DNA from 3 places in the Pedococcus sp. P2_E4 genome. Region 2 is predicted to be linked to each of the others. Evidence: riboswitches for the same ligand, from Rfam matches in the RefSeq annotation. Region 2 holds a riboswitch; each other region holds the start of a gene.

Region 1 (5,202 bases), on a different contig from region 2:
GGGGCGGCGCGGGCTGCCGGACTTCTACCAGTGCGCCATCGGTGGGTTCTTCGCCACCGTCTGCGCCTGGGGTGCGTTCAGCCTGGGCGCGCAGGGCTGGCTGCCGGTCTCGTCGTCGGACTTCGCGTTCATCGTCGCCGGCGGCATCACGGTGCTGCTGCCCGGACGCACGGTCGCCTCGGCGTTCGAGGATGCCATCTCCGGCTACTCCGTCACCGGAGCGGGCCGGATGTTCGCCGTCTTCCTCACGACCGCGGGCATCATCCTCGGCGTCGCCACGGGCCTGTCCCTCACGCTGTCCCTCACGGAGATGTTCGACCTCGACGTCGCGTCGCCGTCCATCGTGGCCACCCGGGCCTTGAGCGCACCCGTGCTCCTCGCGGTGGTGGGCGCGTTCCTCGTCGGCCTGGCGGGGGCGGTCGGGCTTCGCAGCATGCGCCGGCTCGTCCTGCCGGCCGGTCTGCTGTGCGCCGCCAGCGTGGGCGTCTCGCTGGCCGTGGCGCGGATCGACGGGCTGGGTCCGCTGGCCGCTGCGGGCTGCGCCGCGATCGTGCTCGGGTTCGCCGGGCGGCTGGTCGCGCTGCGGCTCGGGGCCCCGCCCATGGTGCTCGTCGTGCCCGCGTCGTACGGCCTGCTCCCCGGTCTGGCGATCTTCCGGGGCCTGTACGAGATGGTCAACGGCTCCTCCGAGGGCGCGGGGACGTTGTCGCTCCAGGGTGGCATCACCACCCTCTTGGGGGCGATGGCCGTGCTGCTCGCGATCGCGGCCGGCAGCGTGCTCGGTGAGTTCCTGGCGGCGCCCTTCGACCGCAGTGCGGTGCAGAAGCGTCGCGCTCGGCGTCGCTGACCCGGACCGCCCCCGCTCGGGCGCCCGGCCGCCCGGCCGCCCGCCTGTCGGGCCCGGTCGTGGCGTCGCGATGTCGACCCCTACCGCCCAGTTCTGACCGAAGGGACTACGACATCCGGCGAACTGGTTGTCCGATCCCGCCCACGGGCCTACGGTGGTTGACCGATGCCGCCGGCATCCCACAAGTGAACACGGCACACCCAATGCACACCCGCAGCGCCGAGCCTCGTCAGGCGGGTGACCAGCCGGAACGGTTCCGGGCAGACGAGGACGGGGGACCCAACGCGGCCGCAACGCGGCCTTGGGGTGAAGCCGGTCCGCCGGCCGGGCACCTGACAGCCCGAACCCGACAGCTCACCTCGCAGGCGCACGTCAGGAGAGGACCCCTTCCCCATGTTCTACGCGCCGAAGCACTCTGCCCGGAAGCCCAACCCCGTCAAGCGTCGTGTCACCGGAGTCGCCGTGGCCGGTGTCGCGACCGTCGCGGGCGGCCTGGCGACCGCCTCCTCGGCCAACGCGGCCGGCACCGTCTGGGACCGGGTCGCGGCCTGCGAGTCGGGCGGCAATTGGTCCATCAACACCGGCAACGGCTTCTACGGCGGGCTGCAGTTCAGCCGGTCCACCTGGAGCGGCTTCGGTGGCGGCGCCTACGCCGCGTACGCCCACCAGGCCAGCAAGTCGGAGCAGATCGCGGTCGCCCAGAAGGTCCTCAAGGTGCAAGGCCCCGGTGCGTGGCCGACCTGCGGGGCCCGCGCCGGCCTGACGCGCGCGAACGGAGGGGCGTCGTCCGCGACTGCGACCGCGTCCGCGGTCCGCAGCACCCCGGTCGCCTCCCGCTCCTCGGCGCGCACCGCCCCCGCCGGCCGGCTGGTCGTCGACGGCATCCGTGGCCCGAAGACCAACGCGGCCATCGAGCGCTGGGTCGGTGGGTCGGTCAACGGGAGCCTGTCGCGCACCGACGTGAAGGCGTTGCAGCGCAAGGTCGGATCGGCACCGGACGGTGTCATCGGCCCCAAGACCATCCGCGCCCTCCAGACCAAGATCGGCGCTCGCCACAATGGGTCGCGCACCCTCGACCGCGCCACGGTCCGGACGCTCCAGAGCTACCTGAACGCTCGCTGACGACGTCCTCCGTGCGGCCTCCCACCCCGGCGGGTGGGAGGCCGCAGCCATGAGCGGGGTATGCCGTCTGGCGCAGGGTTCTCGCCCGTCACCACCGCGCCGGTACCATCGACGCCGTCTGCTCGGGCAGGCATGCCGGCGTGGCGCAATTGGCAGCGCACCTGTCTTGTAAACAGGGGGTTGGGGGTTCGAGTCCCCCCGTCGGCTCAGCGCAGTTTGTCGACCTTCGTCCCGTTCTCGGGCATGGGCGCGTCACCATCCGCGGTGGCCCTGCTCTCATCCTCGAACGCGCAGCCCGGCGGTCGCCACCACGATGGCCGTCTCGAGGACCTGAGGCGTGCGACCGGAGGACTGACACGCCATGCCCACGAGCCCATCGACCCCCGTGCCAGCGTCAGGACGGGAGACCTCGGGGCGGCCGGAGTCCGCTCCTGCGGGGCCTTGGACCTCGGCCGGCCGCCGCCAGCTCGGTCGGGTGCTGCTGTTCGTGTGCACGCCGGGGCTCGTCCTCGGGGCGTCGACCTTGGCGACGGCGTCCGCGCTCGGGGCTTTCGACCCTGCCCCCCAGACCGTCCAGGCGTCGTGCCACCAGCAGCAGGCCGACCTGGCCAGCTTCGAGGTCGCGGTGTTCAACGGGTCCGGGATCTCTGGCCAGGCCAGGAAAGGTGCAGGGCAGCTGACGAAGGCCGGCTTCAGGGTCGCACGCGTGGGGACGGCTGCGGAGGGCCGGTGGACCGACGCAGCGGCTGTCATCACGTTCGGCCCGGACGGGCGGGGCGCGGCGCAGCTGGTAGCTGACCACATCCCCGGTGCTGTGCAGGTGAGCACGGTCCGCGTGGGTCGGGACGTGGATGTCGTGTTGGGCACCCAGTTCAGGGGGGTGTCGGCGACGGCGGTTGCGAGCTCCGCTTCCTCCGCGACGGTGCCGTCGTGTTCCTCCTCGGCGGCACGCTGACCGGCAGCTGACGGGCGTCGTCCCGGGGCTTGAGACCCGCGTCACGACATCGGCTCTCGGGCCTCTCATGGGTGTGGGCGGCGCGGTCCCGCAGGGGGAGATCGTGCCGTCCACAGCCATGCGTGCGCTCCCACCTCCGTGCGATGGGCGTCCGACAGGCGCCGTCCCTGTGCCGGTCCACGGCACGGGTCGCGCGGTTTTGTCCGGTTATGGCCGGCCCGTTACAGGCCGCCCCGCGGCGGGGCCACACGCGACTTGCCCGTGTTTGGTCAGGCGGCCGTAAAGATTCTTCGGCCTGAAGCGTCACGACTTGCCGGCTTCGAGGTCTTACGGGGGACGAAGCAACCCATGTGACTAAGGAGAGTGTGGTTTCAGTGCGTCGTTTTTCAGGCCTTATGGGGGAAAGGGCACGATGGCGACGTCCTGCTGCCTTGACAGTCGTGTTCGCGCTGGTGGCGGCGATGGGGACCGCGCTGGCTGTGACGCCGGCTCTCGCCGTCCCCGGCAATCCGGGGGTACCGCAGGCGGGGACCCTGCTCTACAGCGAGGACTTCTCCAACATCGACGCGAGTGCGGCGCCGGTGAGGATCGGCAGCTACACCGGCGGCGCCGCTGCTGCCGGCGAGACCTACACGGCTGATGCTGCCTGGAGCCCCGGAGCCAGCGCCTGCAACGGCTGGGTGATGCGCCAGGGGAGCCCGTTGCCCTCCGGTGTCACGCCGGCGGCCGACGACCAGTGCGCACGGAACGGCGGGTGGAACATCCTCGGCGCCATGGCCACCGCCATGGGGCAGTACCAGGGCATGACTGCCGCCCAGGCCGCTCAGAACCAGATCCTCAGCGAGTACACGAACCGCCCCGACGGTGTCCAGGCAGCTGGCATCCAGCTCCAGACCACCAAGAACTCGATCCCTACCATCGCCGGCCACTTCTACGCCGTCTCGGCGATCTTCGCCGAGACCAACTGCTTCTCCAACCACGCGAGCCAGGAGTTCGCCCTCATGGTCAACGGCGTTCCCACGGTCGTCGGCACCGGTTTGGATCCGTGCAGTGACCCCAGCAGGCAGGTCATCAACGTCAACAACGTGAACTACAGCGTGGCCAAGCTGCAGTCCGGCGCCCTGCAGGTGCCGCTCACGGGGGCGACCCCCACCTTGGGCATCCGCGTTAGGAACCTCAGGGCCACGGGCACCGGCAACGACGTCGGCTTCGACCTCCCGCAGATCGTCGACGTGACCCCGCAGCTCGACAAGGAGTTCTCGCCTGCCACGATCACGCAGGGCGACTCCTCGACCCTCACCTTCACGGTGACCAACACGACCGACCTGATGGCCAAGAACGGCTGGTCGTTCACCGACGACCTACCTGCGGGCCTCGTCGCCTCCGGGCCGGTCGGCGGCACCTGTGACCTGACCGCCAGCAACGTGACCAGCGGCAGCATCAGCGCCACCGGCAACCTCGCCCAGGGCCAGGCCTCCTGCACGATCACGGTCCAGGTCACCAGCAACACCCCGGGCGTCTACAACAACTCCGGGTGCACCGACACCACGGGCGCCGCCATCCCCAACTGCACCAACAACATCTCGAGGATCGTCGGGCTCTACCCGCCCGGCTCGACCCCGCTGACCGTTCTCCCGAAGGTCGACCTGTCGATCACCAAGAGCGCCGACCTCGACTCGTACACCCCCGGTCAGCCGGTCACCTACACGGTGACGGTGCACAACGACGGGCCCAGTGACGCCATCGACGCGACCTTCACCGACCCGATCCCGGCGTCGATCACGGGTGCCACCTGGACCTGCGCCGTGACCGCCGCGGGCAGTGCAAACCTCCCACCGGCGGGGCCCACCACGTGTGCTGCCAGCGGTTCCGGTGACATCGCCGACACCGTGCGCATCAACGTCGGTGGCACGCTCACCTACACCGTCACCGGCACGGTTGCCGCAGGCACCACCGGCAACATCGTCAACACGGCGACCGTCAAGCCCGCCGCGCAGACGACGATCCCGGTGATGCCTGGTGGTGGCCCCAACCCGACTCCCGGCTCGACCGCGACGGTCCCGACTGTCGACCCGGACTGCCCGCCCGCTCCCGGAGCCGGGTGTTCGGCCACGGTCACCACGCCCGGCAGCGCGATCGGCATCGTCAAGTCGATCAGCTCGGTCACCGACACCAACAACAACAACCTGGACGACGCCGGCGACGTGATCCACTACACGATCGTCACCACCAACACCGGACAGTCCACCCTCACGGGGGTCACGGTGACCGATGTCCT
Region 2 (3,475 bases):
CGAGGTCGGTGCGGTAGCGCTGGGCCAGCCACGCGAGCACGGTCTCGCCGTTGCCCTTGGCGGCTCGCGGGTCGAGCTCGTAGGCGTGGTAGGTCACCACCACCTCGGCCGGGTGGGTGCTCTCGGCGATCGCCTGCTCGAGGCGTCGCTTGCCGATGTAGCACCACGGGCAGACCACGTCCGCCCACACGTCGATCTCGATGGCGGTCATGCCTCCATACAAACACGCCCACCACTGGACCGCCGCGCCAGGTGCACGCAGGCCCCCGTCCGCCGTGGCGGAGGGGGCCTGGGTGCGCTGCGGCCGGGTGGACCCTGGGGTCAGGGGCGGCCGTAGGTGACGCTGGAGGACCAGATCGAGCGGAGCGCGACGGCCTTGCCGCTGCGCGGGGAGTCCCACATCATGCCGTTTCCGGCGTAGATGCCCACGTGGTAGGCCGGCGAGCCGAAGAACACGAGGTCACCCGGCTGCGGGTTGGACACGGGGGTCACGGCCTGGCGCTGCGCCTCGGCCGTGCGCGGCAGGCTGATGCCGACCTGGCGGAAGACGTACGCCGTGAAGCCGGAGCAGTCGAAGCCGGCGGGCGTGGTGCCGCCGTACCTGTACATGATGCCCTCGTACTGGGCAGCGATGCCCAGGACGCCACCGGCGGCCGGACGGCTGCTGGTGAGGGCCGTGCGGGCGGTCGACCGGCTCGCGGTCGAGCTCTGCACGCGGTCGGTGGCGACGGCGGCGGGGCGAACGGCCTTGGCCTTGGGCTTGGGCCTGGCAGTCGCCTTGAAGCCGATCAGGCCGTAGGCGTCAGAGGCCTGCGGGGCAGCGGCCTCGGGAGCCTTGACGGCGACCGGGGCGCTGGTGGTGGCAGCGGTGGGGTCGGCCTTCGGGGCGGCCGGGGCAGCGGACGCCGGGAGGGCGAACGAGGCCACGAGACCACCGGAGGCGGCGACGACGGCCGAGGTCTTGACGGCAGGCTGGGCGGATTTCGCCACGATGCCACTGATCTCGGAAACGGGGTTGTAACGGCCAGGGGCGCGGTGGCGACCGGCAGCGTGTGAAGCCACGATGGATGAACCTCCAGTGCCTACGAGGTGAGCTGTCGGGTTCGGGTGGAGGTAGATCACCCGGCCCTCACGGTTGCCACCCGACCTAGCGGGCGCTCGCGAGAGGACTTAACCCCAAGGACTCTCCCGAAGGAGGGCCCGAAAGTGGGTCCCCCGCTCCTGCCAAGCGGACTTGCTGAGGACCCGAACGTGATGGCAGGACTAGGCGTTCCACATCGGGCCAATCTCCCCGGGGGGTGGAGAGATCCCCGCGAGACTACACAAACCCCCGACCAAAAGTCACATTGAGGTCACGGCGAGCCCATGCGATCGTCAAGCAAACGCCATCTTTCGATGACAGTTCGTGCTCAACGGGGGAAAAATCGGACACGTCCGATCGGTGAACGGTCCGGCGGGTCAGGGACGCCGCGACATACCCCGGCGGGGGTGGCTCGCCGCTCAGACCAGAGCGCCGCTGAGGGCAGGCGCGCCGCTGAGGGCAGGCGCGCCGCTGAGACCAGGGCCGCTCAGACCAGGGCGCCGAAGACGTGCTGGGCGACGTCGTCGGGCAGCGAGACCCCGGTGGACTCGGGGGCGTTCTCGCGCACGGCCACGACGCGCCCGTCCTGGCGGTGCACCCGCACCCGCTCGCCGGGCAGCAGCCGGGCCACCGTGAGCAGGCTGAGCGCCTCGTGGTCGACCTGGACCGGCTCACCGATCCGGCGGACGAGCACGATCTCGGGGGTCTCGGTCGCGAGCTCGGTCAGCGTGTGCAGCCCCGAGCGGAAGTCCTCGGTGGGCTCGACCTCACCCAGCTCGTCGAGGCCGGGGATGGGGTTGCCGTAGGGCGAGTCGTGGTGGTCCTTGAGCATGGCGAGGATCTTGCGCTCGACCCGCTCGGACATGACGTGCTCCCAGCGGCAGGCCTCGTCGTGGACGTACTCCCACTCGAGCCCGATGACGTCGACGAGCAGGCGCTCGGCGAGCCGGTGCTTGCGCATGACGCGGGTCGCCAGCAGCCGACCGTGCTCGGACAGCTCGAGGTGACGGTCGCCGGCGAGCGCCAGCAGGCCGTCGCGCTCCATGCGCGCGACCGTCTGCGACACCGTGGGCCCGGAGTGGCCGAGGCGCTCGGCGATGCGGGCGCGCAGCGGCGTGATGCCCTCTTCCTCGAGCTCGAAGATCGTCTTGAGGTACATCTCGGTGGTGTCGATCAGGTCCGTCACGGGTCAAGCCTCTCATTAGCGGGCGACTGCGCGCCGCTGTCCGGCAACTCGGGCTCCCCCGACGCCGCGGCTCGGGCGACCGCGCCCCGACGCACCGGGTCGTAGGCCGGCACCCAGTAGCCGATCCAGCAGGCTCCCAGCAGCGCGAGCACCCCGACCCCGAGACAGGCTGCGACGAGGCCGGAGACGGCCGTGACGGCGCTGATGAGGACCGGTGCGCCACTGCCACCGATGACCGACACGAAGCGCCACCCGCCGAGGAACTGCGACCGGCCGACCGCCGGGGCGACGTCGGCGCCGAGGGTCATGACGAGGCCCGAGCCGATGCCGTTGCCGATGGCACCCACGACGGCCAAAAGGCCGATGCCCAGCGCAGTCCCGGTGAGCGGCAGGGCGCCGAGGCTCAACCCGACGACCACGACACACGGCACGGCGATCCACACCCGCCCGAACCGGTCCATGACCGAGCCGGCCGGGTAGAACAACAGCATCTCGACGCCCCCGGCGACCCCGAAGATGACGGCGGTGGTGCTGGCGGACAGCCCCGACTGGGCGGCCCACAGCGGCACGAGCACGACCCGCGACGACCGCACCGCACCCACGACGGCGATGGCCAGGCCGAGGGTGAGGTACGTGCGCCGGTGGCTCCAGAGCAGCGTGGCGGTGCCCACCGGCGCCTCGAGCCGGGCCGCCTCCTCGTGCTCGGCCGTGAGGTCGGGCGCCCACCACACGAGCAGCGTCGCGAGCACCCCGGCCGCGACCGCCACCGCGAACCCCGCCTGCGGTCCCCAGAAGTGCACGATCGGAGCGCCCACGAAGGGCCCGACGAACAACCCGATCCGGTGGACCCCGCCCAGGGTCGACAACGCCCGCGCACGCATCGCGATCGGCACCGCGTCGATGAGGTACGACTGGCGGGCCACGAGGAACACCGACGACGTGAACCCCATCGCGAACACCGCAGCCATGAGCGCGACCAGCGAGGTGGCCGTCACCGCGAACAGGGCGGCGACGGCATCGGCGGCGGCCGCCCCCATGAGGGCCTTGCGCTCCCCCACCCGGTGCACGAGGGCGCCGGCCGGCACCGCGAAGAACAGGTCGGCGATGAGGGTCAACGCCACCGTGAAGGCCGCGACCGACGGCGAGGCGCCCAAGTCGAGCGCGCTCAGCGTGAGGATCGGCACGACCGCACCGGCGCCCACGGCCAC
Region 3 (5,202 bases), on a different contig from region 2:
GGGGCACCGGGCCCCTCGTCCAAGGATGGACCCGGGTCGCTCCCGCGACAAGGTGTGGGAGGGGGCAGGTCGCGGGTGGGCGGGTCGCGGGTGAGCATCCGGGCAGGTGGGCATTCCCGGCAGGTGGGCCTTCCCGGGCAGGAGAACGGCGGGCGACTGGGTGCAGTAGTCGCCCGCCGTTCCGACCGACCCCGTCCCCCGGACAGGCGGTCACCAGTGAGACGTCCCCGGCCCCGGAAAGTGACGGCAGGCCGGCGGGGTCGCCGTGCGGCCTAGGGTGACGGGCTCCCGGCGACCGGTGTCGAACCGCTCGAGGTCTGCACCGGGGGCGTCGGCGCCGTGGTGGGCTCGGCTGCAGTAGGGCTCGAGGGCGACGTGCTGGTCGATGGGGTGGGGGTGTCGACGGACTGCGGTCCGCTCGGTGCCGTGGTGCTCGCCGGCGCGGGGGCCGCCGCAGGCGCCGTCACGGTGACGGTGACTGCGGGGGTGGGCGGGGACGTCGACGCGACCCTCGCGGGCGGCGCGGCGCCGGTCTTGGCGGGGACTGGCGTCGCCACCTTCGTGGCGCGCGGGGCCTGGCCCACGACCGGGTCCGCGGTGGTGGTGTCGACCGCCGCACAGTGCCGGCGGTCGGACTCGTGGCCGGCCACCAGGACCCCGGTGGCGGCGACCATGGACACGAGGAGGACGAGTATGGCGCCGCCTCCCCTCGTCCGCCGGATGAGCAGCAGACCGGCGGCGGCGGAACCGAGCAGGAGGCTCGCGGCTGCGGCCATGAGGGCGGCCAGGGTGTCGAAGGACTCGGGGCAGGTCGGGTTCATGCGCGGGGGAAGGACTCTTTCGGTGACGCTGCAGGGGCGTTGAGCCTGCACTGGTGTGGGGTGCTCGGAACAGGGAGATGTCGGGCGAATCCGGGGGAGGGCACAGGCGCCCTCAACTGGTACTGACGCGCCAGCAACGAATGTGTGACGCGACGCGAATCATTTACTGCCGCAATGGATTTCGATCGCTGCTCGGCTTGGCATCAGCCTGCGATGACGGGTACCTTGCGGGAGCCCGGTCGGCGATCGGGCGCTGGACGAGTTGCCGAATCCTGCCCCCGGCCAGCCATCGACCTTCAGGGCAGGAGCGGGGAAACCACTTCGGACCGACTCGGTCCTTGGGGTGAAGCCGCCCTCGTCGACGTTGCAGAGGCCGACTCCGGTCACGTGGCGACGGCGAGCGCGGCCGGGCACACCTCCGCCCGAACCCGACAGCTCACCTCGCAGGCGGTGGAGGAGTTGGCCCATGTCATTGACGTACATCGGAAGACATCGCAAACCCCGGCGTCGCCGCTACCGGGGCTCGGCGGCTGCGGCCGCCCTGGTGACGATCGGCTGCCTCGCCGCCGGCGTACCCAACGCGGCGGCTGCCCCGGCCCCGACCGCCACAGGAGTCCTGGCCTGGCCGGTCCTGCGCCAGGGCTCCACGGGCGCCCACGTCGTCGCGATCCAGCGCATCGTCGGCGTCACGGCGGACGGGGTCTTCGGTCCGAGGACCACAGCAGCCGTGCGGCGCTACCAGGGACGGCACCACCTGACCCCTGACGGAGTGGTCGGCCCCCGGACTGCGGCGGTCATGCGCCGGGGTCCCAAGGCGGCAGCTGCCAAGGCGGCCCGCACCAAGGCGGCCCCTGTCAAGGCTGGGGCGTCCAAGGCAGGGGCGTCCAGGGCTGGGGCGTCCCCGTCGCTGTCGAGCACCGTGGTGGCCATTGCAGCCGCCTACACCGGGATTCCCTACCGGCGTGGGGGCACCGGGCCCGGCGGCTTCGACTGCTCCGGCTACACGTCGTTCGTCTACCGCAAGGCAGGCAAGTCCATCCCGCGCACCGCGGCTGCCCAGCAGGCCGCCGCGCGCCGGGTCTCGACACCACGACCGGGCGACCTGGTCTTCTTCGGGTCGCCGGCCTACCACGTGGGCATCTACGCCGGGGGTGGCTACATGTTCGACGCGGGCAAGCCGGGCCTCGTCACGCAGAAGCGCAAGGTCTTCGCCGGGGTGTCGGGGTACGGCCGCTTCTAGGCCTGCGACGCGCAGGGCCGTCGCGAAGACGCCCGCCGGCGGCCAAGGGGGGTGCGCTCAGGCCGCCGGCGGGTGCCCATCAAGCGACCGGAGGTTCGAAGGCCGGCCACACAGGAGAGACGTCGGATCCCCCTGAACCGTGACGGCTCACTGTCGGTCGGTGTCCTGGTCCACCCGGTCCGCGAGCTGGTCTGCGATCAGCGCCCAGTGCGTCCGGACCTGCCTCAGGTGGTCGTGGCCGTGTCGCGCGGCCTGGCGCTGACGCGACGCGAAGTCTCGCAGCGCCTGGTTCAGGACGGTGCCCTCCTGGTCGTCGTGGACCTCCAGGACCAGCCGTGGGCCTCGGCCGGCCTGCGGATCGACGTCCAGGGTGCGCTCCCACTGCAGGGCAGCCCGGTCGAACTCCTCCAGCGTCACGGCAGGGTCGTGGGCCGCCCGCCACAGCGGGTGGGCGCGATCCGCCGGCATCCCCCTCGCGTCAACCTGCCGAGGAGCCGCCGGCTCACCACGGGACACGTCCGGGAACGCGAGCACGCCGAAGGGAAGCCCCTGTCCAGTTCGATGTTCCTCCACGCCGTGTCAGACGCACGGATCGGTATGACGTGACGACTGCCGCCCGCGGGCGGCCCTTGCTCATCGGCCGAGCACGTCCCGCTCGCCCGGGTGGCGGGCCGGGTCAGCCTCGGGCAGGGCGTCGACGGCCCAGTCCGAGCGCTTCCACTCCGGGACGGGAGTCAGGCACCCCTCGCGCGGCACGAACCGCGAGCGCCGCACGAGCTCGTACCGGTGGATGTAGCGCGGGCAGTTCGGGTAGACGGCCCGGGCACGCACCCGGATGACGAGCTGGGCCTCGGGGTACTCCTCGCGCAACGGGTCCTCGAGGTCGATGCTCGCGACCCCCTCGAGCCGCATCCGGTGTCCGCGCTCGAAGTCGATGAACAGCAGCCCGACATCGGGGTTGACCAGCACGTTGCCGGCCGAGAGGTACATGCCGTTCCCGTCGTAGCTGGGAAACGCGATCGTGTGCGGGTCGAGCACCCGCACGAAGCCGGGCTCACCACCCTTGTACGAGCAGGTCGGCCGTCCCTGGTCGTCCGCCGTCGCGAGGAAGAACATGTCGCGCGCCTCGATGAACGCGCGGTCGCCGTCGCCGATGGTGTCGCTGACGAGAAGGTCGTCGATGCGGTCGGCCAGCGCCCTGGTGTCGAACCGGTCCTGCAGCGCCCGGCTGCCCTCGTGGTACGTCGATGACATCGAGTCCTCCCTCAGGGGGTCCTGCGCATGAAGGTGAGGTGGGTGACCCCGCTCGGCGAGGAGACGGCTTCGACGTCGTAGTCGTCCTCGACGCCTTCGAGCCCGTCCCAGATCCGGACTCCGCGGCCGAGCACGATGGGGACCTGGACGAGGTGCAGGTGGTCGACGAGCCCGGCAGCGACGAAGTCGCGCACGACGGTGGGGCCGCCACCGAGCCGGACGTCCAGGCCGTCGGCGGACTCGCGTGCGGTCTCCAGCGCCTCGGCCGGGGTGGCGTCGAGGAAGTGGAACGTCGTGCCACCCTCCATCTCGATCGAGGGGCGCGGGTGGTGGGTGAGCACGTAGGTCGGTGTGTGGAACGGCGGGTTCGGCCCCCACCAGCCCTTCCACTGCGGGTCGGTGTGCCAGCCGGGCGGTCCGAACTTGTTGGCGCCCATGATCTCGGCGCCGATGCCCTCACTGTGGCGGCGGGCGAACGAGTCGTCGACGCCGACGGTGCCGCCTTCGCCCCAGAAGCGGGTCGCGAACATCCACTCGTGCAGGCGCTCACCGGCATGGCCGAACGGTGCCTCCAACGACTGCGGCTCGCCGGTGGCGAAGCCGTCGAGGGAGATGGCCAGGTTGTGGACCCGGGTCAACGACATCCGCCTCATCGCCCTTCGGCGCGGCGCAGGACCGTCTCGAACTGCCTGGCCAGGACACGCCGCCCCACCACCGGGATCAGGGCCGCGACGATGCGGCCGGTGAACGAGGCGGGCAGCCTCTTCAGGGAGACCCGCAGGTCGGTGCCGCCCCCTGCCGGCAGGAGCTCGTAGCGCCAGCTGCTGCCCGGCGCCCACAGGTTCGACTCGAGGGTGTCGATCGTGACGGTGCCGGCGGCGGCGTCCCACGAGTAGCGCTCCCGCTCCCAGCCCATGCCCGTGCCCTCGGTGACCTCGGCCCAGCCAGGACCCTGGTCGTGGACCGTGAAGTGCTCGGAGTCGACGTTCGGCCACCAGCGGGAACGCTCGGGGCCGAAGTCGGTGATCACGGCCAGGACGTCGCCCGGCGACAGGCTCGTGTGGACGGTGAACCTCGTGCTGGTCATCAGGGTCCCCTCGGTGGCCGCGGAGTGGCTGCTCTCGGAGGACCATCATGCGCCACCCGGTCATTCCGTGGCAGGCATGGCGACGGGGCACTCGCACCGGTGGGTGCGAGTGCCCCGTTCAGGCGCCTGCCGCGGCGGGCTGGTCCTCCGTCACTTCACCTCGGCGCGGCGGACGACGAGCAGCCCGATCGCCATCGGCAGGAGGAACCACAGGCCACCGGAGACGGCCAGGTGCTGCCACTGCTGGCTGGTCAGGCTGCCGTCGAACAGCGCGGTCTGCGAGTAGTTGTAGTCCACCCACGGCTGCAGGTCGGCGAACCACTTCTGGTTGGCGGCGAGCAGGCCGAGTAGCGGGGGCAGCACCAGCGTGTACACGAAGTACGTGACGATGGCGCCCGCGGAGTTGCGGATGAGCAGGCCGAGCGTGAAGCCGAACAGCATGCCCAGGACACTGCCCAGGACGATGAGCGCGAAGTGCGCCGCCGAGACGTTCCAGACCGGGTCGACCCCGGCGATGGCACTCCCGACCAGGGTGCCGAGCACCCCCACGACAAGGGCGACGACCATCGAGGTGACCCCCACGGCGATGGCTGCGAGGAACTTGGCCCCGAGCACACGACCACGGTGCGGCACGAGGGTGAAGGTCGTCAGGCCGCTGCGCTGGCTCCACTCGCTCGTCACGGCGAGGATCCCGATCATCGGCAGGATCACCGTCATCGGGGCGCCGATGGCTGCCGCGAAGTTGTCGAAGGTCAGCTGGTCGTCCGGTGCGAACACGATGATCGCGGCCGTGGCGAGCA

Evidence for each region. Region 2 has a riboswitch for cyclic di-AMP ahead of AC1DV7_RS17735 (C40 family peptidase). Riboswitches for the same ligand answer to the same signal wherever they lie in the genome.
Region 1: another riboswitch for cyclic di-AMP. It lies ahead of AC1DV7_RS01130 (transglycosylase family protein); the one in region 2 lies ahead of AC1DV7_RS17735 (C40 family peptidase).
Region 3: another riboswitch for cyclic di-AMP. It lies ahead of AC1DV7_RS16345 (C40 family peptidase); the one in region 2 lies ahead of AC1DV7_RS17735 (C40 family peptidase).

The regions. Positions count from the first base shown of each region.
Region 1 covers NZ_JBFUEO010000001.1:223,799-229,000, forward strand. Annotated here, with positions in the region: gene AC1DV7_RS01125 (threonine/serine exporter family protein) at 1-847, shown strand, start outside; cyclic di-AMP (ydaO/yuaA leader) riboswitch at 1,119-1,209, shown strand; gene AC1DV7_RS01130 (transglycosylase family protein) at 1,241-1,969, shown strand; tRNA gene AC1DV7_RS01135 (tRNA-Thr) at 2,104-2,176, shown strand; gene AC1DV7_RS01140 (LytR C-terminal domain-containing protein) at 2,331-2,924, shown strand; gene AC1DV7_RS01145 (DUF7507 domain-containing protein) at 3,365-5,202, shown strand, end outside.
Region 2 covers NZ_JBFUEO010000068.1:183-3,657, reverse strand. Annotated here, with positions in the region: gene AC1DV7_RS17740 (DsbA family oxidoreductase) at 1-211, opposite strand, end outside; gene AC1DV7_RS17735 (C40 family peptidase) at 322-1,062, opposite strand; cyclic di-AMP (ydaO/yuaA leader) riboswitch at 1,069-1,250, opposite strand; gene AC1DV7_RS17730 (iron-dependent transcriptional repressor DtxR) at 1,569-2,267, opposite strand; gene AC1DV7_RS17725 (MFS transporter) at 2,264-3,475, opposite strand, start outside.
Region 3 covers NZ_JBFUEO010000049.1:11,738-16,939, forward strand. Annotated here, with positions in the region: gene AC1DV7_RS16340 (hypothetical protein) at 273-821, opposite strand; cyclic di-AMP (ydaO/yuaA leader) riboswitch at 1,075-1,282, shown strand; gene AC1DV7_RS16345 (C40 family peptidase) at 1,288-2,061, shown strand; gene AC1DV7_RS16350 (hypothetical protein) at 2,209-2,529, opposite strand; gene AC1DV7_RS16355 (pyridoxamine 5'-phosphate oxidase family protein) at 2,695-3,315, opposite strand; gene AC1DV7_RS16360 (dihydrofolate reductase family protein) at 3,327-3,959, opposite strand; gene AC1DV7_RS16365 (SRPBCC family protein) at 3,965-4,402, opposite strand; gene AC1DV7_RS16370 (ABC transporter permease) at 4,553-5,202, opposite strand, start outside.